DNA from 4 places in the Streptomyces sp. NPDC050164 genome. Region 4 is predicted to be linked to each of the others. Evidence: riboswitches for the same ligand, from Rfam matches in the RefSeq annotation. Region 4 holds a riboswitch; each other region holds the start of a gene.
The links. Region 4 has a riboswitch for cyclic di-AMP ahead of ACIBNA_RS29605 (transglycosylase SLT domain-containing protein). Riboswitches for the same ligand answer to the same signal wherever they lie in the genome.

Region 1 (7,693 bases), on a different contig from region 4:
GAGTACGTCGTGCGGGGCAGGGAGACGCCCGCGGAGCGGTACGCGGCCTGGACGAGGCCCGAGCAGTCGAAGGCGTTCGGGCCGGTCGCGCCCCAGACGTAGGGGCTGCCGAGCTTCTGGTAGGCGTAGGACACGGCGGCGGCCGCGCGGGAGTTGGGCGCCTGGGCGGCGGCGGATCCCGGGGCGGCCAGGGTGCCGCGCGGGCCCGTGGAAGAGCGTGAGGCGCGGTCCGTGCCTGGCGCTTCGCCGAGCCCGGAACGTTCCTGCGCGCTGAGCCGGGACAGCAGCTGCCGCGCGGAACCCAGCTTGCCGGTGACGGTCTTCTTGTGCCGCTTCAGTTCCGTCTGCCGCGACTTCAGGGACGTCAGCTCGATGTGGGCGGCGCCCCGCAGCTGCTCGATCTCCCTCAGCTGCTTGCGTACGCGCGTGACGGCGGCGTTCTGCCGGTTTCCGGCCCGCTCGACGAACTCGGCGTTCTTCAGGTACCGGTCGGGATCGTCGGACAGGGCTAGCTGCACCGCGGGGTCGAGGCCGCCCCCGCGGTACTGGGCGGCGGCGACCGCACCCAGTTCCTCGCGGGCGGAGTTGAGCCGTTCCTCCTTGCGTGCCGCCTGGTCCTGGAGGTCCTTCAGCCGCTGTCCGGCCGCCTCGGCCCTCTCCTTCGCGCCGTTGTACTTCTCGGTGGCGACCTCCGCCTCCTGGTACAGCTCGTCCACCTTGGCCTTGACCTGGCCGGTGGTGAGCTCAGGTTCGGCGTGTCCGGTGCCGTCGAAGCCCGTCGCGGTCGCCGCGCCCGCGAGGGCGATCGTGGCGGCCGTACGGGCCTTGTTGCCGCTAACGGAGCGCTGGCGGGGCTTGCGGTGCGCTGCCACCTGGGGGCCACGTCCTTTCCTGCGACCGCCGACGGGTGCGTACGGCCGCCAGGGGGGCGGACGGGCGGCCTGCGCGTCCGGCGACGGCCCGCACAGGGGAAGCGGACCGCCGCCGGACCTTCTCGGCGGTGGTGTCCGACTGCCGCCCCTGGCCCGGGCGGCGGTGGGAGCCGGGCACCTGGTGGAGGACGCTAAGCCTCGCCGCGGCGGCCCGGGGGCGGGTGCGCGGAAGTGTCCCGAGAGGACCGACGGTGACCGTATGCGACCGTGATCTCGTCTCGCCGCCGTCGACTTAACTCAGCGTGATGACCAATGCGCCGATTCGCGGGCGCGGGAGGGCGGGCGGGTGCTATGGGGCGCATATATGCATCCGACGGGCCGGTGCCGGGGGGGTGTGGAGCCCCTGATTAGGCTCCGGCCTCATGGACGTACTCATCCACCTCTTCGTCGGCCTCCACATCATCGGCATCGCATCCCTCCTGGGCGGTTTCCTCACCCAGATGAAGGCGATGGGCGAGGGCACCGCCCGCTACACCCCCGCGATGCTGCACGGCGCGCTGACGATGCTGGTCACCGGTGTGATCCTGGTCGGCCTCAACCAGGCCGACGACCAGTCCGTGAACAACATCAAGATCGGCGTGAAGCTGGCGCTGCTGATAGTGATCCTCGGTCTGGTCTACGTGAAACGGGACGACGAGAAGGTGGACAAGGGTCTGTTCGGCCTGGTCGGGGCGCTGACCACGGCGAACGTCTTCATCGCCGTTCTCTGGACCTGACCCGGCCGGGCAGGACGTAGGCCCGGGCCGAGGCGACCGCCCAGGCGGTGGTCCCGAGCCACGCGGCCACCGCGACCCACAGCAGGACCTCCCCGAGGCCGTCGAGCCAGGAGACGTCGAAGGTGGCGGCGACGGCCAGTGCGGCCGCCGCCGTCTTGGCCCAGGTGAACACGGTCGCCCAGCGGCGGATGTCGGTGCGGGGCCGGGGCCGTAGGAACTCGGCGGCGAGCAGGACGGCGTAGCAGGCCAGTGCGAGCACGAGCAGCACGGCGGTCACATGGCGCAGGACGCCGCGGTCGTCGTCGTTCCACAGGTACAGGCGTGCGCTGTCGGAGCTGATGAGCCGCGCCCCGGCCAGCGCCGAGATGGCGAGCGCCCCGCCCGCGAGCCAGTGGTCGCCGCGCCCCTCGGCCACCTGCCGCACATCGAAACGGGCCAGGGCGAGGACATACAGCACGAGCCCGAGCCAGAACAGCACCAGCGCCGCGTGCGCGAGCCAGGCCGCCGACTCCTCCGCGGCGAGCGTGGCGGCGAGCACGGCGAGGCCCTGGGTGGCCATGCAGCGCGCGAACACCGTCCCGGGCCCGCGCCGCTCCCCGTCCTGCGCGGGGAGGGCGAGCGGCAGCGGCCAGAGCAGTACGGCCAGCACCAGCAGTGCGGCTGCCAGAGACTGCGAGCCGGACGCCGAGAAGCCGGCGCCCAGGACGGCCGTCGCCGCCACGGTGGTGAGGGCGGCCGTCGCCACGGTGTCCAGGAGGCCCGGCACCCCCGCGTACGCCCGCCACCTGGTGCCGGCGAGCAGCAGCCGCAGGGTGAAGTCCGCGGCGAGCATCAGCCAAGCCGCGCAGGCCAGACCGATGGCGATGCGCGAGAGGACGTCGTACCCCGCCAGATCCAGACCGACCGACAGGGTGCCGGTCGCCAGCACGGCGGCACTGGCGGACGGCGCTCGCTGCGCCCACCAGGCGGTGGAGGGGGAGGGGCCGGGCATGTGGCCAAGGCTAGGAGGCGCCGCGCGCGTGACGAGCGGGGCACGCACGCGTGCGCCTCGAAAACACGCGAGTACCACCACGCGTGCGTGCCCTCGGTGACGTACGGGCCCTCAGGCCGGCCGCACCACGCTGTGGATCGACGACTCGCCGTCGTAGTAGATCGACTCCTCGCGCACATAGGTGCCGGGCTTCGGGGCGTGGATCATCATCCCGTTGCCGATGTAGATGCCGACGTGGGTGATGTCGTCGTAGAAGAAGACCAGGTCACCGGGCTGGGCCTGGGAGACGGGGACCGTGGTGCCGGCGTCGACCTGGTCGTAGGTCGTGCGCGGCAGGGTCACCCCGGCGGCCTTCCACGCGGCCTGGGTGAGGCCGGAGCAGTCGTAGGAGCCGGGGCCGACGGCGCCCCAGACGTACGGCTTGCCGATCTGGGCGCGGGCGAAGGCGAGCGCCTTCTCGGCCTTGGTGGCGTACGAGGAGTCGGCCGGGGCCGTCGAGGTGGACGAGCCGGAGCCCGCCGACGAGGAACCGCTGTCCTGCTGCTGGGCGGCCTCCTCCTCCTGCGCCTGCTGCTGCGCGGCCTGCTGCCGGGCCAGCTCGTCGGCCTTGCGGGCGGCCTCCTGCTGCTTCTCCCTCTCGATCGCCGCGAGCCGCGCCTTCTCCTCGGCGGTCAGCTTCGACAGCAGTTCGCGCGCGTCGGCGAGCTTGCGCTGGACGGTGGCCTTGGCCGTCTTCAGGTCGCCCTGAGTCTCGTTGAGCGTCTCGAGGCTCTCGGTGGCCTCCTGGCGCTCCTTCATCGTCTCGGACTGCTGGGTGACGTAGTCGTCGACCGCTTCCTTCTGACGGCCGGTCATCCGGTCCATCAGCTGGGTCCGGTCGAAGTAGTCCTGCGGGGTGTCCGCGAGCAGGAACGTCGCCGTGTCCGGGACGGAGGCGCCGGTGCGGTACTGGGCGGCGGCGAAGGAACCCAGTTTCTCCCGCGCCTCGTTGAGCTTCTGGGTGCGCTGCGCGACGCCGTCGAGGAGGGTGTCGACGCGCTTGCGCTGCTTCGCGGTCTTCTCCTTGGCCGCGTTGTACTTGTCGGTGGCCGACTCTGCCTGGCGGTAGAGGTCGTCGACCTTCTTCTCGACTTCCTCCAGGCTCGGCTTGCCGTCGGCCTCGGGGGCTGCGTTGGCCGACTGGGAGAGCAGGGCCACGGACGTGAGGGCCGCCGTTGCGAGGGCGGGGGTCCGTATGCCTGCGACGCGCGTACCTGCGGGACGCGACTTGCGGTGCGACGCCAAGGGAGGCGACTCCTTCCGTGCTCCGCCTACCGGGTTAGCTGTCGGGTTCGGGCGGGTACATCGGAAGGGTTGCCCTACGGCCGTCTCCGCAAAGGGAGTCGGGCCGATTCACCCCAGAGTTCTCGGTTGGGTCCCCGGCTCCGGCTGCCGCTACGGCATACCGGACTCGGCGGAGGCCGCGCGGCCCGGCGACGTTCGCCGGTGGGGGTCGTGCGGCCTGCCCGCACGGTAGCCAACTCGTGTGGCCCTTGTGAAGGTTGATGGGCGATATGCCCGATACATTTTCGTGACCTTACCCGAGAGCGTCGCCGAGAGGCATCGGTGGAGGGGGGTTGGTCACGACTTCGTCATAATTGTGACGGCCATAGCAGGCTGTGACCATGCGGGGGTGCAGGGTGACGAGGGGGTCATTCCGGCGATGTTCTCAGGGCGGCGGCGGGCTGTCAGTGGGGCGCCCTAGACTCGGAGAGCGATGAGCAGCCTCTTTGACGACAGCTTCCTGGCGGACCTCCAGGCCCAGCGGGGCCCTGCGGACGAGCCCCCGCCGCCACCCGAGGACGATCACTCTCCGGAGCCGGTTCCGGACGATCTGTTCGGCGGGAAGTTCGACGTGCCGCCGGACCGGGACGCCTACTACCGCGACGGCGCCCCGCGCCCGGTGGTGGACACCGCCGCCCTCCTGGAGGGGCTGAACGACAACCAGCGCGCCGCCGTCGTCCACTCCGGCTCCCCGCTGCTCATCGTGGCCGGCGCCGGCTCCGGCAAGACCCGCGTGCTCACGCACCGCATCGCCCACCTGCTCGCCGAGCGGGGCGTGCACCCGGGCCAGATCCTCGCGATCACCTTCACCAACAAGGCCGCCGGCGAGATGAAGGAGCGCGTCGAGCAGCTCGTCGGCCCGCGGGCGAACGCGATGTGGGTGATGACCTTCCACAGCGCGTGCGTGCGCATCCTGCGGCGGGAGAGCAAGAAGCTCGGCTTCACATCCTCCTTCTCGATCTACGACGCCGCCGACTCCAAGCGCCTGATGGCCCTGGTCTGCCGCGACCTGGACCTCGACCCCAAGCGCTTCCCGCCGAAGTCCTTCAGCGCCAAGATCAGCAATCTGAAGAACGAGCTGATCGACGAGGAGGACTTCGCCGCCCAGGCCTCCGACGGCTTCGAGAAGACCCTCGCCCAGGCCTACGCGATGTACCAGTCGCGGCTGCGCGAGGCGAACGCCCTCGACTTCGACGACCTGATCATGACGACGGTCAACCTGCTCCGCGCCTTCCCGGACGTCGCAGAGCACTACCGCCGCCGCTTCCGCCACGTGCTGGTGGACGAGTACCAGGACACCAACCACGCCCAGTACGCCCTCGTCCGGGAGCTCGTCGGCACCTTTGAGTACCCCGTCGACCTACCGCCGGGCCCGGACGACATCCCGCCCGCCGAGCTGTGCGTGGTGGGTGACGCCGACCAGTCGATCTACGCCTTCCGCGGCGCGACGATCCGCAACATCCTCCAGTTCGAGGAGGACTACCCGGACGCGACGACGATCCTGCTGGAGCAGAACTACCGCTCCACCCAGACGATCCTCAGCGCGGCCAACGCGGTCATCGAGCGCAACGAGTCCCGCCGCCCCAAGAACCTGTGGACCAACGCGGGTGCGGGCGCCACGATCACCGGCTACGTCGCCGACACCGAGCACGACGAGGCGCAGTTCGTCGCCGACGAGATAGACCGCCTCACGGACGCCGGCGAGGCGAAGGCCGGCGACGTCGCCGTCTTCTACCGCACCAACGCCCAGTCCCGTGTCTTCGAAGAAGTCTTCATCCGCGTCGGCCTGCCCTACAAGGTCGTCGGCGGCGTCCGCTTCTACGAGCGCAAGGAGGTCCGGGACGTCCTGGCCTACCTGCGCGTGCTGGCCAACCCGGAGGACTCGGTGCCGCTGCGCCGGATCCTCAACGTCCCCAAGCGGGGCATCGGCGACCGAGCCGAGGCGATGATCGACGCCCTCGCCCAGCGGGAGAAGATCAGCTTCCCGCAGGCACTGAAGCGCGTCGACGAGGCGTACGGCATGGCCGCGCGCTCCACCAACGCCGTCAAGCGGTTCAACACGCTGATGGAGGACCTCCGTACGATCGTCGAGTCCGGCGCCGGACCGGCCACGGTGCTGGAGGCCGTCCTGGAACGCACCGGGTACCTCGCCGAGTTGCAGGCCTCCACCGACCCGCAGGACGAGACCCGGATCGAGAACCTCCAGGAACTCGCCGCCGTCGCCATGGAGTTCGAGCAGGAGCGCGGCGAGGAGGAGCAGGGGACACTGTCCGACTTCCTGGAGCAGGTCGCACTGGTCGCCGACTCCGACCAGATCCCCGACGAGGAGGACGGCGACGGCGTCATCACGCTGATGACCCTGCACACCGCCAAGGGCCTGGAGTTCCCGGTCGTCTTCCTGACCGGCATGGAGGACGGCGTCTTCCCGCACATGCGCGCCCTCGGCCAGACCAAGGAGCTGGAGGAGGAGCGGCGCCTGGCGTACGTCGGCATCACGCGCGCGCGGGAACGGCTGTATCTGACGCGGTCCACCCTGCGCAGCGCCTGGGGCCAGCCGTCATACAACCCGCCCTCCCGCTTCCTGGAGGAGATCCCGCCGGCCTACGTGGAGTGGAAGCGGACGGGAGCGACCGCGCCCGCGTCCTCCGGCCCGGTCTCCGGGGTGGCGGCCTCGCTGTCGTCGTCCCGTTCGCGTTCGTCGGCGTCGGGCGCGTCCGGTTTCGCCACGCGCCGGACCTCCGAGAAGCCGGTCGTGTCGCTGGCGGTCGGGGACCGGGTCACGCACGACCAGTTCGGGCTCGGGACCGTCGTGGCGGTGAAGGGCACGGGCGGGAACGCCGAGGCGACCATCGACTTCGGGGACACCAAGCCGAAGCGGCTGCTGCTGCGGTACGCGCCGGTGGAGAAGCTGTAGCCGTATGAGATCAGCCCCCGTTCGTCCGACGGGCGGGGGCTGCCGGGACGTTACGTCGGGTCGATGCCGTGGCTGCGCAGCCACGGGAGCGGGTCGATCGGCGAGCCGTCGGCCGGGCGCACCTCGAAGTGCAGATGAGGGCCGGTCGAGTTGCCGGAGTTGCCGGAGCGCGCGATCGGATCGCCGGCCTTCACGGTCGTACCGGAGGGGACCGTGTAGGTGGAGAGGTGGCAGTACCACGTCTCCGTGCCGTCCTTCGCGGTCACGATCATCATGTTGCCGTACGCGCTGTTCCACTGCGTGCGGACGGTTCCGTCGGTCGCGGCCATCACGGTCGTGCCGTACGAGACGGGGAAGTCGATGCCGGTGTGCAGGGACATCCAGTTGATGCCGGACTGGCCGTAGTAGGCGCTGAGTCCGTGCCGGGCGACCGGCAGGGCGAACTTCGGGCGCAGCCGCTCCTTGCGGGCCGCCTCCTCCGCCGCCCGCTTGCGCTCGGCAGCCTGCTGGGCCTTGAGGTCGATGCGCTCCTGCGTACGGCTGGCCCGGTCGGCGAAGTCGTCGGCGCCGGCGGCGAGGCTCTGGAGCTGCGTGTCCAGCTTGTTGTTGGCCGCGGCCGGTTTCACCGGCTGCGCGTCCGCCGCGGTCGTCTGCGCCTCCACGGCGCCGTCGTCGGTGAAGCTGCCGACGGAGGCGGCGGCGATCCCCGCGACGCCCATCACGCATGCCGAGGGCACCGCGATGGTCAGCAGCGCCGAGCGCTTGGGGGGCGTACGGCGGCGGGAACGGGACCCGGCGCGCGAGGCCGCCCGTGAGG
Region 2 (7,693 bases), on a different contig from region 4:
CTCCGCCTCCAGCTGGAGGCCCAGAAGCTCGCCGAGAAACTCGGCACCGACACCAACCGCCCCGAGTTCTGGAAGGCCCTGTCCGAGGCCTCCAAGGACCTGAACGTCGACCTCAACCCGCGCTACGGCACCTGGGACGTCCAGAAGAGCAGCCGCGCCGACGCCAAGACGCCGTGGGTGCGGGACGTGTCGGCGGCCCAGGCGCAGCAGAGCATGTAGCAGCAGATCATGCAGGGGCCCCCGGTCCACGGGGCCTGTGGATGACTTCTGGGGCTGTCGGCGGCGTGGGATAGCTTCGAATCGTGAACGCCAACAGCCCCGAAGCCACCCCGGGCCCCGAGCAGGCCGCCCCCGGCACGGCCGCCGCCGCGGCCCCCGGCCGTATCGTCCTGCTCACCACCAGCCACCGCGTCGCCCCCGGCCTGCTGTCCTGGCCCGCCTGGCAGGCACTGCACGCGGCCGACCAGGTGCTGTGCGCGGACGGCGCGCATCCGCAGCTGCCGTATCTGCGCGAGGCGGGGATCACCGTCGACGAGGCGTCCCCGACGGCCCAGGAGCTGCTCGACGCCTGCGCCGGCGGCCGCACGCTGGTCGTCGTGGCGACGGGCGAGGGCGAGCCGGCCCTGACGGACGGCCTGGCCCGCCTCGCCGGCACCGGCCGCGTCGCCATGCCCGAGCTGGAGCTGCTCCCCGCCTCCTACGACCTGCCGGGCGCCCGCCTGCTCGATCTCGTCCAGGTCATGGACCGCATCCGCGCCGAGTGCCCGTGGTCGTCCCAGCAGACGCACAAGGGCCTGGCCAAGTACGGCATCGAGGAGGCGTACGAACTGGTCGAGGCGATCGAGGAGGGCGACCGGGACGAACTGCGCGAGGAGCTCGGCGACGTCCTCCTTCAGGTCGTCTTCCACGCCCGGATCGCCGAGGAGGATCCGGAGAGCCCCTTCTCCATCGACGACGTCGCCGCAGGCATCGTCGCCAAACTGATCCACCGCCACCCGCACGTCTTCGGCGACGAGACGGCCACCACACCCGAGGAGGTCAAGGCGCACTGGCTGCGCACCAAGGCGGTCGAGAAGCAGCGCACCTCGATCACCGAGGGCATCCCCCTCGGCCAGCCCGGCCTGGCCCTCGCCGCCAAGCTCGCGTCCCGGGCCCGCACGGCGAACCTGGACATACCGCTCCCGCCCGTCGAGGGCATCGGCTACGACCTGCTGGCCCTGGCCGTCCGCGCGGAGTCGCAGGGCGTCGACCCGGAGGCGGCCCTGAGAGCGGCGGCCCGCGCGTACGGGGACGCGATCAGGGATGGCGAGCGCTGAGATCGGCGGCCGTGGCGCGGCGCCCGGCGGGTCAGTCCCGCCAGTCCAGTTGCGCCTCGGGGATCCCGAGGGAACGGGCGTGGTCCTGTGCCCGCCGACGGCCCTGTGCCCGCCCGTGCGGGTCCTGGCCGCGCGGATAGCGGAAGACCTCACCGGGGAAGACCACGAAGGCCTCGGCGGCGGTGTTGTAGTTGACGTACCAGCCCCCGGTCGGGGACAGGCACGCGGCCAGCCGCTCGGCCAGACGCTCCGCATCGGCCTCCTCCGCGGTGAAGTCCAGGAGGGTCCACCGCGGCGGCTGCCCGGCCGCCGTACCCTCCACTGCCACCCTGGCGATCTTCGTGACGCGCAGCGGGACACCGGCCAACTCGGCCCCGACCCGCAAGCTCTCCGCGATCAGCACGCCTTCGAGCACCCGGTCCTCCTCGGTCTCGACGCGGTGAGAGTAGCGATGACCTCTGACAGCGGCGGCCGGAGCTGCCCCGGGCGCTGCGTAGGGTCGTGGCATGCAACGTGACGTGCCCGGCGTGCCCGAACTGTTTTCCTGGGAGTTCGCCACCGACCCCTACCCCGCCTACGCCTGGCTCCGCGAGCATGCCCCCGTGCACCGCACCAAGCTGCCCAGCGGTGTGGAGGCCTGGCTGGTCACGCGGTACGCCGATGCCAAGCAGGCGCTCGCCGACCACCGGCTCTCCAAGGACCCGGCGCATCATGACGAACCCGCGCACGCCAAGGGCAAGACCGGCATCCCCGGTGAGCGCAAGGCCGAGCTGATGACGCATCTGCTCAACATCGACCCGCCGGACCACACCCGGCTGCGACGGCTCGTGTCCAAGGCGTTCACGCCCCGCCGGGTCGCCGAGTTCGCGCCGCGGGTGCAGGAGCTCACCGACAAGCTCATCGACGGGTTCGCGGAGAAGGGGTCCGCCGACCTCATCCACGAGTTCGCCTTCCCGCTCCCCATCTACGCCATCTGCGACCTGCTCGGCGTCCCCCGCGAGGACCAGGACGACTTCCGCGACTGGGCGGGGATGATGATCCGTCACCAGGGCGGGCCCAGGGGCGGGGTGGCGCGGTCCGTGAAGAAGATGCGCGGCTACCTCGCCGACCTCATCCACCGCAAGCGGGAGGCGCTGCCCACCGAGCCCACCCCCGGCGAGGACCTCATCTCCGGTCTCATCCGCGCCTCCGACCACGGCGAGCACCTCACCGAGAACGAGGCCGCGGCCATGGCCTTCATCCTGCTGTTCGCCGGGTTCGAGACGACCGTGAACCTGATCGGCAACGGCACCTACGCCCTGCTCACCCACCCCGAGCAGCGCGCGCGACTGCAGGCGTCCCTCGCCGCCGGGCAGACCGGCCTCCTGGAGACCGGCGTCGAGGAGCTCCTGCGCTACGACGGCCCCGTCGAAATCGCCACCTGGCGGTTCGCCACGCAGCCGCTCACCATCGGCGGACAGCACATCGCGCCCGGCGACCCGGTCCTCGTCGTCCTGGCCGCCGCGGACCGGGATCCGGAGCGGTTCGCCGATCCGGACGTGCTCGACCTCGCCCGCCGCGACAGCCAGCACCTCGGCTACGGCCACGGCATCCACTACTGCCTCGGCGCCCCGCTCGCCCGACTGGAGGGTCAGACCGCGCTCGCCACGCTCCTCACCCGCCTGACGGACCTGCGGCTCGCCGCGGATCCGGCCGAGCTGAGATGGCGCGGCGGCCTCATCATGCGCGGGCTGCGGACCCTGCCGGTGGAGTTCACACCGACCCAAAGGTGACACGCTGTCAGGACTGTGATCTTCACGTGATCTGCGCGGCATGAACTTGTGACAAGTGATCGTCTGCCGATACGTTCACCCATCAGCGCGGCCGGGCATCCTGCGCCGCGCCGGTCACTGCTGTCTCGCGAAAGGTCTCCGTATGCTCTCCGGGAACGGTCGGCACCGTCGCCCCCGCCAGGCTCCGGCTCTCCTCGTCGCGGCCGGAGTGACCGGCTCCGCCATCGCGATCCCGCTCCTCGGAGCCTCCGGCGCCAGCGCGGCCGACGGTACGACCTGGGACCGGGTCGCGGACTGCGAGACCGGCGGCGCCTGGAGCCAGAACAGCGGCAACGGATACTTCGGCGGCCTCCAGTTGTCCCAGGAGGACTGGGAGAACCACGGCGGCCTCGACTACGCCCCGAGCGCCGACCTGGCCAGCCGGTCGCAGCAGATAGCCGTGGCCGAGAGAATCCTCGCCGACCAGGGGGTCGGCGCCTGGCGTACCTGCGGGCTGCTCTCCGGCCTCGAACAGGACAAGGGCTCGGACGCGTCCGACTCGTCCGCTCCGACGGACTCACCCGGACTGCTCGACTCCCCCGAGTCGGACGAAACCGCCAACTCCGACAAGTCACCTGATTCTGCCGATTCCTCGATACGGGACCAGTCGCAGGAGCAGTCGCAGGACCAGGAGCCCGGCAGCTCCCCGTCGGCCACTCCCGAGAGCGACGAGCCCGCCAAGTCGCCACAGGACGACGGTGCTTCAGCCCCGACCGACACCGGCTCCGGCCGCCACCGCGGCCCCAGCGCCGACGAGGGCGCCGCGGCGGAGGACGGCCGTACGTCCGGGTCCGCGGGACGGCACGCCTCGCGCGGCGGAGAGGCCTCGCGCGAGGCGACGGACGGCTCCTACACCGTGCGCCCCGGCGACAGCCTCTGGTCCATCGCCGACTCCCTTGACCTCAGCGGCGGATGGCGCGCGCTCTACACCGGGAACGAGGCGGCCGTCGGCACCGACCCGAACCTCATCCGCCCCGGTCAGAAGCTCACGGTAGGGGGCGAAGCGGACGAGGAGTAGCCGGTGGGGCAGTCCGGAAACGGCGGCGGAAGTCACCCCGAAACCCCGCGAGTTCACGTCACCGTTCGCACTGAATGTCCCATATAAGACCGGTGAGAGATAGATCTCAGAAGCCCTGATCGTCTTTGAAATTCCGCGGATCGCATGTCTACGGTCATGACCGCTCGCCACCGCGAGCCCCGGCTGCCGCAACGCCGAATCCTGCCAGCGGCCGCACGGGAACAGTCGTCGCGTCAAGCGCCGTAGGCAGGAGCGGGGGACCCAAGGTAAGTGCCGGGCCCGGCGGTTGAGGCAACTCGACGGCAGGTCCGGCTTGGGGTGAAGCCGTGTCCCGGGAGGGACGCGGCCGGGCAACTCAACCGGCCCGAACCCGACAGCTCACCTCGCAGGCGTCGGTGAGGGGATCTCTCCATGCTGTTTTCCGGCAAGGGCACGCACCGCCGTCCGTCCAAGGCCTCTCGGGTCATCGCCATCGCCGGTGTCACCGGTGCCGCCGTCGCCGCCCCGCTGATGGCGGCCGGCAACGCCTCCGCCGCCACCGCCTCCGAGTGGGACACCGTCGCCCAGTGCGAGTCCGGCGGCAACTGGTCCATCAACACCGGCAACGGCTACTACGGCGGTCTGCAGTTCTCCGCCTCCACCTGGTCCGGCTACGGCGGCACCAAGTACGCCTCCACCGCCGACCAGGCCACCAAGGCCCAGCAGATCGAGATCGCCGAGAAGGTCCTCGCGAGCCAGGGCAAGGGTGCCTGGCCGGTCTGCGGCAAGGGCCTGTCGAGCGCCGGCTACAGCGGCGGCGGCTCCTCGAGCGACTCCGCGCAGCAGAGCACCGAGACCCGCGAGACCCAGCAGCAGCCGGCCTCCCGTTCCGAGGAGCGTCCGGCCGCGAAGAAGACCGTCACCACCCCGACCGGCAAGAAGGTCAAGAAGGGCGACGGCGAGTACAAGGTCGTCAAGGGCGACACCCTCAGCTCCATCGCGACCGAGCGCAAGGTCGAGGGCGGCTGGGAGAAGCTGTTCGAGCTGAACAAGGACATCGTCGACGACGCCAACCTCATCTACCCGGGCCAGCAGCTGCACCTGAAGTAAGCAGCGGCCCACCCCCGTCCCCACGGGCTCCCCGCCCCGGTGTGCGTTCCCCCGTGCGCACCGGGGCGGGGTTTTTTCTGCCGGTCTTTGCGATCCGGCTTTGTTCCGTTCGGAAACAATTTACTCTCGGTTCTGTCCATGGGGTGGGCGACCCGGTGGCCGATCGCGCGGAGCCGGTTAGGCTCATGTCGCGAGCCACCGCGGCCCGCACCACGCAGGGTCCGAGCGGCCCGCGTACCCGCGTCACACCAAGAAGGAGATGCTCGTGCCGTCCATCGACGTCGTCGTAGCCCGGGAAATCCTGGACTCCCGAGGCAACCCCACGGTCGAGGTCGAGGTCGGCCTCGACGACGGCAGCACCGGTCGTGCCGCCGTCCCGTCCGGCGCCTCCACGGGCGCCTTCGAGGCCATCGAGCTGCGCGACGGCGACTCGAACCGGTACCTCGGCAAGGGTGTGGAGAAGGCCGTCCTCGCGGTCATCGAGCAGATCGGCCCGGAGCTGGTCGGCTACGACGCCACCGAGCAGCGCCTGATCGACCAGGCGATGTTCGACCTGGACGCCACCGACAACAAGGGCTCCCTCGGCGCCAACGCCATCCTCGGCGTCTCCCTCGCCGTCGCCCACGCCGCCTCCGAGGCCAGCGACCTGCCGCTGTTCCGCTACCTGGGCGGCCCGAACGCGCACCTGCTGCCGGTGCCGATGATGAACATCCTGAACGGCGGCTCGCACGCCGACTCCAACGTGGACATCCAGGAGTTCATGATCGCCCCGATCGGCGCGGAGTCCTTCTCCGAGGCCCTGCGCTGGGGCGCCGAGGTCTACCACACGCTGAAGAAGGTCCTGAAGTCGAAGGGCCTGGCCACCGGCCTCGGCGACGAGGGCGGCTTCGCCCCGAACCTCGGCTCCAACCGCGAGGCCCTCGACCTCATCCTGGAGGCGATCAACGAGGCCGGCTACACCCCCGGCGAGCAGATCGCCCTGGCCCTCGACGTCGCCGCGTCCGAGTTCTACAAGGACGGCGTCTACACCTTCGAGGGCAAGGACCGCTCGGCCGCCGAGATGACCGAGTACTACGCGGAGCTCGTCGACGCGTACCCGCTCGTCTCCATCGAGGACCCGCTGTTCGAGGACGACTGGGAGGGCTGGAAGACCATCACCGACAAGCTCGGTGACAAGGTCCAGCTCGTCGGCGACGACCTGTTCGTCACCAACCCCGAGCGCCTGGCCCGCGGCATCGAGGAGGGCGCGGCCAACGCGCTCCTGGTCAAGGTCAACCAGATCGGTTCGCTCACCGAGACCCTGGACGCCGTCGAGCTGGCCCAGCGCAACGGCTTCAAGTGCATGATGTCCCACCGCTCCGGCGAGACCGAGGACGTCACCATCGCCGACCTGGCGGTCGCCACCAACTGCGGCCAGATCAAGACCGGCGCCCCGGCCCGCTCCGAGCGCGTCGCCAAGTACAACCAGCTGCTGCGCATCGAGGAGATCCTCGACGACGCGGCGGTCTACGCCGGCCGCAGCGCGTTCCCGCGCTTCAAGGGCTGACCCGACCCGTAAGAGGCAGCGTCGTACGTACGTCCCCGTACCCGGTCCCGTACCGTGTCCGGGGACGTACGCGCGTATGACGGTGGAGCGGGAGGCGGACAGACATGGCCGTGAAGGACCGGGACCGGTTCTCCACCGCGACCAGGATCCGGCTGCTCGGCGAGCAGACCGCGGCCCGGGTCTACCGCTCCCAGACCAAGCGCCAGGCCCGCCGCTCCCGGCTCACCGGCCGGGCCGCGCTGCTAGCCCTGGTGATGTGCTCGCTGATCGTGGCCCTGGCCTACCCGATGCGGGAGTACGTCTCGCAGCGCGCCGAGATCGACGACCTCCAGCGCGAACAGCAGCAGGCCCGGCAGCGCGTCGAACGGCTGCGCGACCAGAAGGCGCGCTGGCAGGACGACGCGTACGCCGAGCAGCAGATCCGGAAGCGGTTGCACTACGTCATGCCGGGGGAGACGGGGTTCATCGTCGTCGATCCGCACGCGGCGCGGCAGTCGCACGCCGACCTCGGGGCGGCCGACCGCCCCTGGTACTCCAACGTCTGGGACGGGGTCGACAAGGCCGACGCCTCCGACCAGTGAACGTGACCCGAGACAGCACCCAGAGAAAGACAGCCTGAACACAGTCATGGAAACGCCCCCGCCGACCACTCCGCGCACCGAGCCCACCGACGCGGACGTCGAGGCCTTCAAGCAGCAGCTCGGCCGGCCCCCGCGCGGCCTGCGCGCGATCGCGCACCGGTGCCCGTGCGGGCAGCCCGACGTCGTCGAGACGGCCCCGCGGCTGCCGGACGGCACGCCGTTCCCCACGCTGTACTACCTGACGTGCCCGCGCGCCGCCTCGGCGATCGGCACGCTGGAGGCGAACGGCGTGATGAAGGAGATGACCGAGCGGCTGGCCTCGGATCCGGAGC
Region 3 (7,693 bases), on a different contig from region 4:
CCCTGCCCGGACTGCGTACGGCCCTGGACGTCGAACGCGCGATGGAGCTGCTCACCGCGGATGAGCACCGGGACGGGGGGAGTCCGTGATGCCGGCCTCCCGCCATGCCGCCCCGGCCAGCCTGCCGATCGGCTCGGACGCCGACCTGGCCTGGGTACGGCAGCGGGTCCGGCAGGCCGCCGCCGAGCTCGGTTTCGGGCTGGTGCAGCAGACCAAGCTCGTCACCGCCGCCAGCGAGCTGGCCCGCAACACCCTCGTCCACGGCGGCGGTGGCCATGCGGAGATCACCCGGCTGGACACCGGGCCGTCGCCCGGCCTGCGGCTGGCCTTCGTCGACGCCGGGCCCGGCATCCGTGACCTGGACCGGGCGATGACCGACGGCTACACCAGCGGCGGGGGGCTCGGACTCGGCCTGAGCGGGGCCAGGCGGCTGGTCCACGAGTTCGAGGTGGACAGCCGGCCCGGTGAGGGGACGACCGTCACCGTCACCGCCTGGGCCACGGTCGTGCCGCCGTCCCGGCCGGGGTCGTGATGAGCAGGGTGTGGGACGTGCCGGTGGACGACTCGACCCGGGTGCGGGACGTCCGGGTGGCGGCCGAGGCGGCCGGCGAGTGCGCCGGGCTCGGCCCGCACCGCATCGCGACCGCGGCCCTCGTGGCGACTGAGCTGGCGACCAACCTGGTGCGGCACGCGTACGGCGGGTACGTCGTCATCAACCTCGTCGAGCGCGCACCCGCCGAGCCCCGGCGCTTGTCCGTGCAGCTCGTCGCGCTCGACCACGGCCCGGGCATCCCGGACGTCGCGGCGGCGATGCGCGACGGCTACACCACCGCGGCCTCCCTGGGCGCCGGCCTCGGCACGTGCCGGCGCATAGCGAACGACTTCGACCTGCACAGCGCCCCCGGCCGGGGCACCGTGGCCGTGGCCCGCATCGACCACGAACCCCCCGCCGGCCGGCATCGGACGCCCGCCCGGGGTCTGCGCGCCGGTGGTGTCAACGTCCCCCTCGGCCGGGCCGAGTACTCCGGCGACGCCTGGAGCCGGGTGTGCTCCGACGACCGCCTGACCCTGCTGCTCGCCGACGGGCTCGGTCACGGACCCAAGGCCGCCGAGGCGTCCGGGGCCGCCGTGGACGCGCTGCACGGCGTGGCCGACCGGCCGCCCGCCGAGATACTGCGGCATCTGGGCCGGGTCCTGCGCCGTACCCGGGGCGCGGCCGTCGCCGTGGCCCAACTCGACCTCGGATCCGGGCGGTTGCACTTCGCCGGGATCGGCAACGTCAGCGCCCGCCTGCGCACCGACGGCACCTGGAAGGCGATGCTGTCCCAGCCCGGCATCGTGGGCGCGCAGGTCCCGGCGTCCGTGAGCGTGCAGCGCGTGCCGTGGCAGGACGACAGCCTGCTCCTCCTGCACAGCGACGGCCTGCCCGCCCGCTGGACACCACCCGACGACGCCGTGCTCCTCGGCTGCGACCCGGCGGCGGTGGCCGCGGTGGTCCTCCGGGACGCGGGCAGCGCGGCTCGTCCGGTAGGGGACGACACGTGTGTGGCGGTGCTGGGTGGCGGCGGCGCCGGTGGGGGGAGCCGTCATGGCTCGGGGGGCTGACCGACCGGACTTGCCGCCGCTACGGTCCGCCAGTCGGGTCGGGCTCGTCGTCACGCGGGATTTCCGCATCCCGCGCGGCAAGAAACCCCCGCAGCCCCCGCCTCAACGCCACCCGTTCCGCCGGTTCCATCGCCGCCAGCGCCGTGGCCAGGGCCTGTGCCCTGCGACCTGCGACGTCGCCCAGGACATGCTGCCCGTGCGTGGTGAGCCACAGCTGTACCTCACGGCGGGTGTCCGGGTGCGGGGAGCGTTCCAGGAGGCCGGCCGCCGCCAGGCGGTCGCAGAGGCGGCTGGCCGTGGGGAGGCCGATGTCCAGCCGGTCCGCCAGGGCCGTCAGGTTCAGGCCGGGCGCCGCCTCCAGGGTGCGCAGCGCCCGCAGCTGGTGCAGGGACAGGCGCAGGGACGCGTCCTGGGCCGCGACCGACCACAGCGCCGTCAGGCTCTCCACGGCGTCGGCTATCTGTGCCGCGACGGCCTGCGGGCCATCGCCCGGTCTCCTTGCCCGGGGGTCGCCGGGGCCGCCGAGATCGGTCACGAAACGGTCACTTTCCATAAGCTCCGGGTACTGCGGAGGTCGCCCTCTTTCAAGGCTGTACCCGATGAGCCGAGGGGCAAGCCGCCTCGTTCGGCGCCTGGCCGGGCCGGGCGGCTCAGCCCGCGCTGAGCCCCGTCAGCGCGGCCAGCGGCAGCGTGTGCTGGGTCTGGAGGACCTTCGCGCGCAGGTAGCGGACGTTGTGCGCGGTGGTGAAGACGCCCGTGGGGACGCGGTCGCGGACGTCCACGCCCAGGTCGCGCAGCTGAAGGGCCTTGTCGGGGTTGTTGGAGAGCAGGTCCAGCTCGCCGATGCCCAGGGCCCGGAGCATCTGGGCCGCCGCCGTGTAGTCGCGGGCGTCCTCCGGCAGTCCCAGGGCCGCGTTCGCCTCGTAGGTGTCGAGGCCCTCGTCCTGGAGGGCGTACGCGTCGAGCTTGTTGTAGAGGCCGATACCGCGTCCCTCCTGGCGGAGGTAGAGGAGCACGCCGCCGCGCTCGGCTATGCGCTCGACGGCCTCGCGCAGCTGCGGACCGCAGTCGCAGCGGGCCGAGCCGAACACGTCCCCGGTCAGGCACTCGGAGTGCAGCCGCACCAGCGGGACCGCGCCGGGCTTGCCCAGGACGACGGCGACGTGCTCCTGGCCGTCGGCCAGACCGTGGAAGGTGACGACTTCGGCGTGGACCTCGTAACCGTCGTGGAAGCGCAGCGGGACCCGGACGCGGGAGCGCGGGGTGGCGATGACAGCGGGGGTGTCGGGCATGCGGGGCCTCCGGGTTCCGTTCCTGTTCGGCTGCACAGCCGTCGGCTTGCAGGCTGCTTCAGATTTGAAGCAGATCCACGTCCGGAACCCTACCCTTGCTTTAAATTTGAAGCAACGAGGCCGAGGGGCGTTGTGACGTGGCTCACGAACAGGCCGTGGAGGACCTCCGTCGCCATGGCACGTCGTCCGACGCCGGCCGCGTCCCTTCCTCCTGGAGCCCCTGCGCGATCGCGTGGGAGATCTCCTCCAGCTGTCCCACCTGCTCCTCGCTGAGCCGGTCGAACAGGAAGCTCCGCACGGTCTCGACATGCCCGGGCGCCGCCTGCTCCAGTACGGTCGACCCGTCGTCGGTCAGGGCCGCGATACTGCCCCGCTTGTCGTACCGGCAGGCCTCACGCCGCACCATGCCGTCCTTCTCCAGCCGCGTCACCGCGTACGTCAGCCGGCTGCGCGTGATCTTCAGCCGCTCGGCGAGATCGGTCATGCGCAGCCGCCGCTCCGGGGACTCCGACAGCACGGACAGGATGGAGTAGTACAGGTGCGGCATGCCGGCGTCCTGCTGGAGCTGCCGGTCGATCGCGTCCTCCAGGAGCAGCGAGGCGGCGATGTACGCGCGCCAGGCGCGTTGCTCCTCGGGGGTGAGCCAGCGAGTCGTCATGCCGCCAGTGTAGGTTTGTTTCAAACTTGAACCAAGCCCGTCCCGTCAGTCCGCCGTTCGCCACGAGTTTCCACGAGCCGGGAGCGTCGATGCCCCACCCGTACGTCCTGCTGTCCGCCGCCGTCTCCCTCGACGGCTACCTGGACGACACCGGCCCCGAACGCCTGCTCCTGTCCAGCCCGGCCGACTTCGACCGGGTCGACGAGGTCCGGGCGTCCGTCGACGCGATCCTGATCGGCGCCGGCACCGTCCGCGCCGACAACCCGCGCCTGCTGGTCAACTCCCCCGAGCGGCGAGCCGCCCGCACGGCCGCCGGCCGGCCGGAGTACCCCCTCAAGGTCACCGTCAGCGGCTCCGGCGACCTCGACCCGGCGGCACGGTTCTGGCACACCGGCGGCGAGAAGGTCCTCTACACCACCGACAAGGGCGCCGAACGCGCCCGTGCCCTCGGCCTCGCCACCGATGCCACCGATGCCACCGATGCCTCCGATGCCACCGACATCGTCCCGCTCGGCGCCGACCTCGACTGGCGGCGGCTCCTCACCCACCTGCACGACGTCCGGGGCGTACGGCGGCTCATGGTCGAGGGCGGCGGCCTGATCCACACCCAGCTCCTCACCCAGGGCCTGGCCGACGAACTCCAGCTGGTCCTCGCCCCGCTCTTCGTGGGCGACCCCGAGGCGCCCCGCCTCTTCGGACCCGGCGGCTACCAGTCCGGCCGGCTCCGGCTGCTGGAGACCCGGCGGATCGAGGACGTGGTGCTCATGCGCTACGAGCCGACCGCTCCCGGCACCGGCCCCCTCCCCGTCGCCGCCGACCACCGCTGGCTGGCCCTCGCCTGCGAACTGGCGGCACAGTGCCCGCCCTCGGACACGGCGTTCAGCGTCGGCGCTGTGGTGGTCGCGGCCGACGGCACGGAGCTGGCCCGCGGCCACTCCCGCGAGGGCGGCGACCCGGTCGCGCACGCCGAGGAGGTGGCCCTGGCGAAGACCGGCCCGGCCGACCCCAGGCTCGCCGGCGCGACGGTCTACAGCAGCCTGGAGCCCTGCGCCCGCCGGGCCTCCCGCCCCGCACCCTGCGCCCGGCTGATCCTCGACGCGGGCGTACGACGCGTGGTCACGGCGTGGCGCGAGCCGGACACCTTCGTGGCGGGGGCCGACGGCAGCGGCGTGCTCGCGGCCGGAGGTGTGGAGGTCGTCGTCCTCCCGGAGCACGAGGAGCGGGCCAAGGCCCCGAACCGCCACCTGCCGCACTGAGCGCGGGCCGATCGGCCCAACAAATCGTGCGGCCTCGCCGCCTCCCGGGTCGCGCCGTCTCCCGGGTCGCGCCGTCTCCCGGGTCGCGCTGCCTCCAGGGCCGGTACGACAGCGCTCCTGCTCACCGCGCTCGCCCCTCCTCGTCTCCTCCTGCGGGGCCGCCGACCCGGAGGTCGGCCACGCTGCGTCGGCACACCGGGGAGAACACCGCGGTGCAGGCCGGCTCGACCGGGTCGGTCTGGGCCAGGGCCGCAAAGATCGTGCGGCACACGCGCGGCAGGGACTGGCCCGCCGAGCGGGTGCGGCGCTTCGAGGGCATGCTGCGCACGGCCCATCTCCCGGAAGTCGCCGCCACAGACCCGGACTTCACGGGGGGCTGGGACCTCGTGGCGACCGAAGCGGTCATCGCCATCGCCGTTCTTCTCGACGACCACCGGGCCTTCGGCCACGCCCTGGAGCGCTTCCGGGACGGCGTCACCCAGGAGACCTGCGCAGTGCCGGGCCCGCCGGCACCGACGACCTGTTCACCGCCTGGGAGACCCTCACTCACGCGGGCAACCCGGGCCGCTGAGCACCGGGTGTGCGCGAGCTGTCCCGCGGATGGCGTACACTGGAGTCACAACGACGCGGGGTGGAGCAGCTCGGTAGCTCGCTGGGCTCATAACCCAGAGGTCGCAGGTTCAAATCCTGTCCCCGCTACTGAAGGCCGAGGGCCGGAATCCGAAAGGGTTCCGGCCCTCGGTGTATTTCCCGATCCCGACATTACTGTTGGTGAGTGAATCGCACCGCTGCGCATAACAACTGACACACCGTCAAACCTCGTGAGTCATTTGCATAGCGGTCAACTCGCCCGATTTGCGCCGGTCGTGGCAGGTGTGTCCGCGCGAAAAAGGTTAATGATCAAGAGGAATCGCTGGAATCCCCACCGCGCGTCTATTAACGTTCGATAACGCAGCGCGGTCGTCCCAGCCGTCACAGAAGGCGGCTCCGTGCGCACGCGCCGAATCCCGAAAGGGAACCGGGGAACCACCACTTGGGGTGAATCGGGCGTATGCCGCCGTGGAAGCACGGCCGATATACGCGCGTAGGAGACCTTCCTGCTCCGAACCCGTCAGCTAACCCGGTAGGCGAGAAGGAAGGAAAGGAGTACGCCCACGTGGCGTCCAACCGGCCTGCCCCCGCGGCCCCGTCCGCGCCGAACCAGCGCGACACCGAAACCTTCGGCTACGGCGGTCACCGCACCGACGAGGGCCCGTTCCAGGAATGGAACCCCACCGCGGAGTCCATCCGTCCCGTCCGCGGCCGGCATCGCGTCACCAAGCAGCGCGGCGGCGGACTCGCCCGCAGCTCCACCGTCCTGGGCGTCGGCGTCATAGCCGCCGTGGGCGCGGGCGGCATGGCCAGCGCCCAGACCGGCAAGCCGCCGGTGTCGATCTCCGTTTCGGACCTGCCCTCGGTGGGTTCCCTCATTGCGGACGACGACACCCCCGAAGGCTCCGCCACCCCGCTCAGCGACCTCGGCACGGTGACCGCCGACACCGAGCAGGGCACCTCCGGCGCCGGTGAGGCGCTGCGCGCCCGGATCATGGCGCAGGCCGAGCACCAGCAGGAACAGATCGAGACCAAGGCCGCGCAGGACGCCGCGGAAGCCGCCCGGAAGGCGGCCGCGGAGGCCGCCGCCAAGGCGGAGGAGGAAGCCAAGGCCAAGGCCGCCGAAGCCAAGAGGAAGGCGGAGGAGGAGGCCCGGAAGAAGGCCGAGGCCGAGCGGCTCGCCGCCCTCGCCAAGCAGTACACGCTGCCGACCTCCGCGTACACCATCACCTCGACCTTCGGTCAGGCCGGCGCCTACTGGTCCTCCGGCTACCACACCGGCCTCGACTTCGCCGCCCCCACGGGCACGCCGATCAAGGCGGTGCACAGCGGCACCATCACGGAGGCGGGCTGGAACGGCTCCTACGGCTACAAGACGGTCCTGACCCTCGATGACGGCACGGAGATCTGGTACGCGCACCAGTCGTCCATCGGCGTCAGCGTCGGCCAGAAGGTCAGCACGGGTGACGTCATCGGCCGCGTGGGTGCGACCGGCAACGTCACCGGGGCGCACCTGCACCTCGAGGTCCACACCGGTGGGTCCACCAACGGGGTCGACCCGCTGGCGTGGCTGCGGGGCAAGGGCCTGAACGTCTGATCCCGTGCGGGGAGCGGTGTTTACGGGAGCTTTGCGTCTGCCGTGGAATGAGCCGTTCCCGTACGGTCGTTGACACATAGCATGACTTCTCTCCGCAAGCTCGGCTCCTCCGACCTCGAGGTCTTCCCGCTCGCCCTCGGCGGCAACGTATTCGGCTGGACGGCCGACGAGGCACAGTCGTTCGCCGTCCTCGACGCGTACACGGCCGCCGGCGGCAACTTCGTCGACACCGCCGACGTCTACTCGGCCTGGGCCGACGGCAACCAGGGCGGTGAGTCCGAGACCGTCCTCGGCAAGTGGCTCGCGTCCCGGGGCAACCGCGCGGACGTCGTCGTCGCCACGAAGGTCAGCCAGCACCCCGAGTACCAGGGGCTGTCCGCCGCCAACATCAAGGCCGCCGCCGACGCCTCCCTGCGGCGCCTCGGTACCGACTACATCGACCTCTACTACACGCACTTCGACCAGCCCGACGTGCCGGTGGAGGAGATCATCGGCGCGCTCGACGAACTCGTGAAGGCCGGGAAGGTGCGGTACATCGCCGCCTCCAACATCTCCGCGGAGCGGCTGCGGGCCTCCCTGGAGTTCTCCGACCGCGAGGGGCTCGCCCGGTACGTGGCCCTCCAGCCCCACTACAACCTGGTCTCCCGCGACACCTACGAGGGCGAGCTCCAGGACTTCGTCGAGCGGACCGGCC
Region 4 (7,693 bases):
GAAGGTGTTCCTCTCCTTCGACCTGGAGATGGACACCCGCACCCCGGACAACGGCACCCCCGCCGAGTACGTGAAGGCCTACCGGCACATCCACGACCGGTTCCGCGAACTGGGCGTCGGCAACGTGGTGTGGACGTGGATCACCACCGGCTACCTCGACCACGCCGACGAGATGAAGCGGATGTATCCCGGCGACGAGTATGTCGACTGGATCGGCTACAACCAGTACAACTACTACCGCTGCCACAAAACCGGCTGGCTCACGTTCGCGCAGACACAGCACGCCGCGCACGACTGGATCCGTAAGAACATCTCCGACGACAAGCCGCTGATGCTCTCCGAGTTCGGCACCGCCGCGGACTCGGCCCGCCCGCAGCGGCAGGCCGAGTGGTACGCGCAGGTGCCCGGCGTGCTGAAGGGCCTCAAGGGCGTCAAGGCCGCCCTCCAGTGGAACTACCGCGACCCCGGACCGCACTGCAACCTGGCCCTGGCGAACGACGCGGCCTGGGACAGCCTGCGCAAGGCGGTCGCCGACCCGTACTTCAACCAGCCGCTCAAGTAACTCGGGCAGGGATCAGCCCGCGAACTCGGGCCCGCGCACCACCGCGCGGGCCCGCCGGTACCACCGCCACGCGATCGTCTTCGGCCCGTCCCGGTACGGCGCGACCCGCGCGCCCGCACCCGCCAGCCAGCCCTCGACGTCGGCGACGGTGTGGGTACGCCGGACGATGAGCCGGGCGAGGCGGTAGCGCTCGTCGCGGTCGGAGCTGAGCGCGTGCCGTACGGCGGTCGCCGTCTCGTAGCCGGCCCGGGCCGACATCGCCCGCACACGCGGGCTGTTGTAACCGTGCGGATAGGCGAGATGGCGGACCTCGTGCCCGAGGGCGTCCTCCAGCACGGCCTTCGACGAGCGCAGTTCGTACGCCAGGTCCTTGCCGGACAGGGTGTCGAGCTGCGCGTGCGTGACCGTGTGGCTGCCGATCTCCATGCCGTAACGTTCCAGCTCCGCCGCCCGGTCCAGGGTCATCATCGGCGCGGGCGGCAGCAGACTGCGGCCGCCCGGGGCGATGGCGCCGGTGGTGAGATAGGCGGTGGCGGGCAGCGCCCGCTCGGCCAGCGCCTCGGCGGTGGGGCCGGGCAGATCGGCGAAGCCGTCGTCGAAGGTGAGCAGCACGGGGCGGGGCGGCAACGGTGCGCGCCCGGCCAGATGATCGGCGATCGTGCTGATCGTGACGGGCGTACGGCCGCTGCGGACCACGGCGTCGAGATGCGCGGCGAACTGCTTCGGCGTGACCGTGAACTCGGCGATCCAGCTGGGCGGATCGTCCATCACGGAGTGGTACAGGAAGACCGGGATGGCCGGGGAGCGGACCGGACCCGGGGGCGATATCGGCCCCTCACCGTCCCGCGTACCCCGCTCCGCCCGGCCTCTGCCGTCCCCCTGCCCCTCACCACGCGTACGTGCAGACGTCCTCATCTCGCCCCCTCAACACGCGCGCGCAGCGCCCGCCGCGCACGCAGATAGCCGACGGGCCCGTAGACCATCCCCCTGCGCTGCAACCGCGACAGCCGCCGCGGCCACGGATGCGTCCGCACGTCGTGGTCGCCCGGCGCCCCGCCGCCCTCCGTCTCGCGCACGGCGGTCAGCGTGCGGGCGTGGGCGAGGCCCCGGGGCAGCCGCGCGAGGAACGCCGGCAGCAGCGCGGGGCGGTTCACGAGCACCGCGGTGAGATAGGCGGTGAGTCCTGCGCCGTAGCCGTACGCCTGGGTCTCCAGGTCCCGCCAGGTCTCCCGGTGGTGGTGCCACACCAGGGCGTACGGGGTGTAGCGCAGCCGGTGGCCCTCGGCGAGGACGCGGACGAAGCCGTAGAGGTCGTCGCCGCCCCGGGCGGCCGTGCCGGCACCGGTGGCCGGGTCGAAACCGCCGACGGACCGCAGGGCGGCCGTCCGGAAGGCCATGTTGGCACCGGAGCCGAACCGCCCCGCCGTGAACGGGAACAGCGGTTCGTCTCCCGGCGGACGCGCCGGGTCGTACGTCCTTGGAGTGAAGCCTTTCGCGAAGCCGCCGTGGCTCTCCAGCAGCACCTGGGCCGGGGTGGTCAGCCGCGCGGGCAGGATCAGCCCGGTGCTGCACCCGAGTCCCGGGTCGGCGGCGAAGGGCGCGGTCAGCTCGCTCAGCCAGCGCGGGTCGGCGACCACGTCGTCGTCGGTGAAGGCGACCACCTCGCCCCGCACGGCCGCGAGCCCCGTGTTGTGCGCGACCGCGAGGCCGGGCACCGCCTCGCAGACGTACCGCACGCGCTCGGCGTACTTCCGCTCGACCAACTCCCGCGTCTCGCTCGTCACGGGAGCGTTGTCCACGACGACGATCTCGAACCGCGGATGGTCCTGTTCCAGCAGCGAGTCCAGCGCCCGGGCCAGCTGTCCGGCACGCTCCCGGGTGGCGATGACGACACTCGTGTACGGCGGTTCACCGGCTGCTCCGGGTCCACGAGCCTGCGCGGGCCCCGGCGCACACTCCGCCCGCGCCCGCGCCGCGAGCACGGACTTCGCATCCGCCCCCTCCGGCACCCGCCCGAGCAGCGTCCCCACGGGCCGCCCACCCTGTCTGACCAGCACGAACACCTCGCCGTGCGTCACCGGCGGACTCCCCGGGCCCGGTCTGAGCACCGCCTCGTCACCGTCGAGGTCCAACTCGGCGACCTGCACCGCCCCGATGTCCAGGAACCGCCGTATCTCCTCCTGCGCACGTGCCGAACGGGTCATGCGCCCTCCCCCCTCGTCGTCAGGTACGGCGCAGCCGAGCCGCGCCCTTCAGGGTCCGCGTGGCCAGCGACGCGAGCCGTGGCCTGCCGCGGACGAAGCTGTGCGCGCGGCGCGCCGGCTCGCGGCTCAGCCAGTGCAGTGCCGCGCCCACTCCCGGACGCGTCACCGCACCCTCGTACACGGGCAGTTCGCCCGTCTTCAGCGCGTCCTTGTACTCGGCCGCGCCCCGCCCCAGGTCGAGCATGCCGATGCCCTCGGCGGCCGCCGCCTCGGCCATGCGCAGGTGCAGCACCAGACCCGGTGAGTACTTCGCGAATTCCGGGTCGTAGGCCGGGAACCAGCAGGCCAGGACCGAGGCGGAGCGCAGCCCGAAGTGCGCGGCCAGCGGCCGCTGCCCGGCGTACAGCACGGACAGCGTGCCGCTGCACTCCGGCGCCCGGGTCTGGGCCAGCCGCCCCACGAGCCGGGTGATCCACTCCCGGGCGAACCGGTCACGGCGGCCCGTCCTGCGGTACTGCGCCGACTTCCACTCCATCAGCGTGCGCAGCGCGGCCGGATCGCGCTCGTCGAAGACGAACCGCAGCTCGCCGACCTGCCGGCCCAGCCTGCGCTCCTTGGCCAGGGTGGTCTTCAGGAACTTCGGCGACTGGGCGCGCAGCACCGACTCGTACGTCTCGTAACCCTTCTCCACGTCGATGACGTAGGTGGCGTGCTCCTCGGCCGCGTACCGGACGAACAGCCGCTGCTCGGCCTCGAGGTTGTCGAAGGCGAAGCTCGACAGCGCGCAGGCCCGCAGCAGTTCACCCGTGTCCGGATCGAGTCCGGGCCGCAGGATCGCGCCCTGCGCGTCCGAGACGCCGAGCCCGATCGCCCGGCCCTGCCCCAACGGGCCCCGCTCATGGGGCAGGAAGCCGCCCGGCTCCAGCCCCTCGTACACCACCGCGACCCGCGCCTGCGGCCTCACCAGGCCGACGGCTTCGGTGAACTCCGGTTCCATGAAGGGGTTGCGCGGTGTCTCCGACGCCGCGCGCAGCGCGCGCCAGCGCTCCTTCTCCCCCTCGCCGAGCTCCCCGGGCCGAGCCACACGTATGCGCCCACTGCTCAACCTGACCCCCCGATCAAGTCCCCCCTGGACACTTGGAAGGTACCGCCCGAGACGGCCCCACGGGTAGGTAGCGGACCATGTTGTTGCCAACTGGTGCAGAGGCCTTCAACCGGGCAATCGGCGTCCGCCGCACGGTGAAACGAAAGGGCGCGCTGTCCGTATTCTCTGATCATGGCCGCACCCATCGCATATTCACTCATCGCCACCGACCTGGACGGGACGCTGCTGCGCGGCGACGACACCCTGTCCGACCGGTCCCTCGCCGCGCTCGCGCGGGTGGCGGACGCCGGTGCCCAGCACCTCGTGGTGACGGGCCGGCCGGCGCCGAGAGTGCGGCCGCTCCTGGACGACCTCGGCTGTACGGGGCTCGCGGTGTGCGGGCAGGGCGCGCAGGTGTACGACGCCGGCGCGGACCGGCTGCTGTGGTCCATCACCCTGGACCGGGAGCTGGCCGAGACCGCCCTCGGCAAGATCGAGGCCGAGGTGGGGCAGGTGTACGCCGCGGTCGACCAGGACGGGGTCGACGGGCTCACGCTCATCGAGCCTGGCTATCTCATGCCGCACCCGACCCTGCCCGCCGTGCGGGTCGACCGGCGCGACGAGCTGTGGGGCGAGCCCATCAGCAAGGTGCTGCTGCGCCACCCCTACCTGAGCGACGACGAGTTGGCGGCGACGGCCCGCTCGGTGGTCGGGTCGCTGGCGACGGTGACGATGTCGGGGCCCGGCACGGTCGAGCTCCAGCCGTGCGGCGTCACCAAGGCGACGGGCCTGGCGCTGGCCGCCGAGCACCTGGGGCTGCGGCCGGCGGACACCGTCGCCTTCGGCGACATGCCCAACGACATCCCGATGTTCGACTGGTCCGCCCACGGCGTGGCGATGGCCAACGCCCATCCCGAACTCAAGGCCGTGGCCGACGAGGTCACCCTGTCGAACGAGGACGACGGCATCGCCGTCGTCCTCGAACGACTGCTGGGCGGGACGGCTCAGACGGCTCAGTACGGGCCGTTGACGTTGTCGATCGAGCCGTAGCGGTCGGCCGCGTAGTTGCAGGCAGCGGTGATGTTGGCGACCGGGTCGTACGGGTCCCACGACGTGCCGTCCACGTGGTAGGCCTGGAAGGTCGGGTCGATGGTCTGGAGGAGGCCCTTGGACGGGGTGCCCTTGGCGGCGTTCGAGTCCCAGTTGTTGATCGCCTGGGGGTTGCCGGACGACTCGCGCATGATGTTGCGGTAGATGCCGTCGTACGAGCCCGGAATCCCCTTCTGCGCCATGATGTCCAGCGCCTCGCGGATCCAGCCGTCCAGGTTGTTGGCGTAGGTCTTCGCGGAGGCCTGGGTGGCCTCGGCGACGCCGCCGGCGGGCTTCGCGGCCGGCTTGGCGGGGGCGGAGGACTTGGTCGCCGTCTTCTTCGCGGCGTCCGCCTTGGCCGTCTTCACCTTCAGCTTCAGACCCGGGTGGATCAGCTGCGGCTTGTCGCCGACGGCGGCGCGGTTGTCCTTGTAGAGCTGCTTCCAGCCGCCCGATACGTCGTACTTGTCCGCGATGCGGTAGAGCGTGTCGCCCTTGGACACCGTATACGTGAGGGACTTGGCGGGCTGGGCCGCCTGCGGCACGGACTGTGCGGCGGCGGGCGCGCTCTGGGCCGGCTGGGCGGCGCTGGCGTGCGTCGCGCCGAGGAGCGGGAGGGTGAGTGCCGCTCCGCCGGTGCCTGCGGCTACGACACGACGGGTGAGCGGATTGGTTCTGGGGCGGCGGTGCTTGCCTCGGGGCATGGGGATGTTCCTCTCCGGCGCCTGCGAGGTGAGCTGTCGGGTTCGGGCCGGGAGGTGCCCGGCCGCCCACGGCACTGTGTGCCGTACGCGGCTTCACCCCGAGCCGTTCCGCTGCGCGGACCGGCGACTTACCTGGGTCCCCCGCTCCTGCCCTGCGTGAGTGAGTGGGTTTGTGGGGAGTCCGGGCGGTGGCAGGATTCGGCGTCCGCCGGACAGGCCCGGAACGTATGCGAGAGCACATGTCGGGAACAAGCACCGGAGTCACACATTGCGCCGGTCGACCTTGGTCAGGGGCATATGAGCCGCTTGATCCTTTGCGAGAGCCAAGGCTCAACTGGCGTTCGGCGGAAGGAGGTACGGGCCGGTGTCGGAGTGGGGCGTCACGGGGGATAACGTGATTCAACTCACTGATCACGAGTCCATGGGGCAATTTCCACCAACGGGAATTCAGTTACTCAACGCGGCAAATCATGCATAGCCCACTATCTCCTGGTAAGTCGATAAATGTCTGTTCTTATGAGCCGATCGAAAACATTGCGGTCGTGATCGGATACCACCCGGCCTGTAACCATGGGCGCTGGTGGTGATCGAAACGTGACCGGATACGCTGACTCGAGTGATGGCAGCGACCTATCGACAAACCGCGTAATCACCGGCAGACACCAGCAGACAGGAGACCCCTCGTGACCGACGTCGGGCCGTTCGGGCTGAGCGTGCGGGACCAGGCTCTGGAAGCCGATGTCCAGGCCGGGTTGGCGGCTGTCGAGGAAGGCTTGCTCGAGGCCACCAAGAGTGAGGTGCCCTTCATCACGGAGGCCGCCCAGCACCTGGTCCGGGCCGGCGGCAAGCGGTTCCGTCCGCTGCTCGTGATGCTCTCCGCCCAGTTCGGCGACCGGCACGCGCCCGGGATCGTGCCGTCGGCCGTCGTCGTGGAGCTGACCCACCTCGCCACGCTGTACCACGACGACGTGATGGACGAGGCCGCCGTGCGCCGCGGGGTGGCGAGCGCGAACGCCCGCTGGGGCAACTCCGTCGCGGTCCTCACCGGCGACTTCCTCTTCGCCCGCGCCTCGCACATCCTGGCCGACCTCGGCCCGGAGGCGGTGCGGGTGCAGGCCGAGGCGTTCGAACGGCTGGTGACCGGGCAGATCCTGGAGACGGCCGGACCGCAGGACGGCCGCGACCCGGTCGAGCACTACCTGGACGTGCTGGGCGGCAAGACCGGCTCGCTGGTGGCGGTGTCGTGCCGGTTCGGCGCGATGATGTCCGGCGCCGACGAGACGGTCGTGGACGTGCTGACCCAGTACGGCGAGCGGCTCGGCGTCGCCTTCCAGCTCGCGGACGACGTCCTGGACATCGCCTCCGACTCCCACGAGTCCGGCAAGACCCCCGGCACCGACCTGCGCGAGGGCATCCCCACACTGCCGGTGCTGCGGCTGCGCGAGCGGGCCGCCCGGCTCGGGCTCGCGGACGACATCGCCCTGTGCGAGCTGCTGGACTCCGACCTCACCGACGACGACCGGCACGCCGAGGCCCTGCGCCTGCTGCGCGCCCACCCGGCGCTGGAACAGGCCCGCCAGGACACCATCCGCTACGCCCAGGCCGCCCGCTCGGCGCTCGCGCCGCTGCCCGAGTGCACCGCGAAGACGGCGCTGGTGGAGCTGTCCGACGCGGTGGTGCACCGGGCCGGCTAGCGCCTCTTCCCCGTACGACCCCTACGGGTCGGGGGAGAAGTCGCCCTCTCGTGTCATACCGCAGCAGTACGTGGAGTTGAGCCCGGGGTCTGACGTATCTCCCTGGCCGATTTGGTCAGATGGACACCACGGAAAACACCACTCCTCACCACTTCGGGTGAGAATGGCGGCTCAGGGACGAGTGCGTGGACGACACGGACAGCCGCCGCCGACCACGGAGGTAGGGCACACATGGCACCGTACGCATCCGACGACAGCACGACCGGCGGGGAGGTCGACGAGCAGCGCTCCGGGCGGCGCAAAGCCGCGCGGTACGTCGTCCCGGTCACGGTGATGGGGGTGGCGGCCGCGACGAT

Region 1: another riboswitch for cyclic di-AMP. It lies ahead of ACIBNA_RS00850 (NlpC/P60 family protein); the one in region 4 lies ahead of ACIBNA_RS29605 (transglycosylase SLT domain-containing protein).
Region 2: another riboswitch for cyclic di-AMP. It lies ahead of ACIBNA_RS18840 (transglycosylase family protein); the one in region 4 lies ahead of ACIBNA_RS29605 (transglycosylase SLT domain-containing protein).
Region 3: another riboswitch for cyclic di-AMP. It lies ahead of ACIBNA_RS07740 (M23 family metallopeptidase); the one in region 4 lies ahead of ACIBNA_RS29605 (transglycosylase SLT domain-containing protein).

The regions. Positions count from the first base shown of each region.
Region 1 is NZ_JBITJK010000001.1:162,859-170,551, forward strand. Features, by position in the region: gene ACIBNA_RS00835 (NlpC/P60 family protein) at 1-872, opposite strand, end outside; gene ACIBNA_RS00840 (hypothetical protein) at 1,295-1,648, shown strand; gene ACIBNA_RS00845 (hypothetical protein) at 1,626-2,639, opposite strand; gene ACIBNA_RS00850 (NlpC/P60 family protein) at 2,751-3,923, opposite strand; cyclic di-AMP (ydaO/yuaA leader) riboswitch at 3,932-4,105, opposite strand; gene pcrA (DNA helicase PcrA) at 4,396-6,876, shown strand; gene ACIBNA_RS00860 (M23 family metallopeptidase) at 6,927-7,693, opposite strand, start outside.
Region 2 is NZ_JBITJK010000012.1:129,064-136,756, reverse strand. Features, by position in the region: gene ACIBNA_RS18865 (SurA N-terminal domain-containing protein) at 1-219, shown strand, start outside; gene ACIBNA_RS18860 (nucleoside triphosphate pyrophosphohydrolase) at 303-1,316, shown strand; gene ACIBNA_RS18855 (hypothetical protein) at 1,348-1,731, opposite strand; gene ACIBNA_RS18850 (cytochrome P450) at 1,823-3,088, shown strand; gene ACIBNA_RS18845 (transglycosylase family protein) at 3,231-4,145, shown strand; cyclic di-AMP (ydaO/yuaA leader) riboswitch at 4,374-4,552, shown strand; gene ACIBNA_RS18840 (transglycosylase family protein) at 4,557-5,234, shown strand; gene eno (phosphopyruvate hydratase) at 5,500-6,780, shown strand; gene ACIBNA_RS18830 (septum formation initiator family protein) at 6,885-7,361, shown strand; gene ACIBNA_RS18825 (DUF501 domain-containing protein) at 7,408-7,693, shown strand, end outside.
Region 3 is NZ_JBITJK010000004.1:3,285-10,977, reverse strand. Features, by position in the region: gene ACIBNA_RS07785 (STAS domain-containing protein) at 1-89, shown strand, start outside; gene ACIBNA_RS07780 (anti-sigma regulatory factor) at 89-532, shown strand; gene ACIBNA_RS07775 (SpoIIE family protein phosphatase) at 532-1,605, shown strand; gene ACIBNA_RS07770 (MarR family winged helix-turn-helix transcriptional regulator) at 1,625-2,140, opposite strand; gene ribA (GTP cyclohydrolase II) at 2,256-2,897, opposite strand; gene ACIBNA_RS07760 (MarR family winged helix-turn-helix transcriptional regulator) at 3,040-3,555, opposite strand; gene ACIBNA_RS07755 (dihydrofolate reductase family protein) at 3,645-4,811, shown strand; gene ACIBNA_RS07750 (hypothetical protein) at 4,933-5,139, opposite strand; tRNA gene ACIBNA_RS07745 (tRNA-Met) at 5,437-5,510, shown strand; cyclic di-AMP (ydaO/yuaA leader) riboswitch at 5,800-5,956, shown strand; gene ACIBNA_RS07740 (M23 family metallopeptidase) at 5,968-6,999, shown strand; partial or broken gene ACIBNA_RS07735 (aldo/keto reductase) at 7,081-7,693, shown strand, end outside.
Region 4 is NZ_JBITJK010000027.1:36,804-44,496, reverse strand. Features, by position in the region: gene ACIBNA_RS29630 (glycosyl hydrolase) at 1-562, shown strand, start outside; gene ACIBNA_RS29625 (polysaccharide deacetylase family protein) at 575-1,330, opposite strand; gene ACIBNA_RS29620 (glycosyltransferase) at 1,474-2,766, opposite strand; gene ACIBNA_RS29615 (GNAT family N-acetyltransferase) at 2,786-3,850, opposite strand; gene ACIBNA_RS29610 (HAD family hydrolase) at 4,043-4,900, shown strand; gene ACIBNA_RS29605 (transglycosylase SLT domain-containing protein) at 4,864-5,643, opposite strand; cyclic di-AMP (ydaO/yuaA leader) riboswitch at 5,649-5,824, opposite strand; gene ACIBNA_RS29600 (polyprenyl synthetase family protein) at 6,327-7,337, shown strand; gene ACIBNA_RS29595 (outer membrane lipoprotein carrier protein LolA) at 7,569-7,693, shown strand, end outside.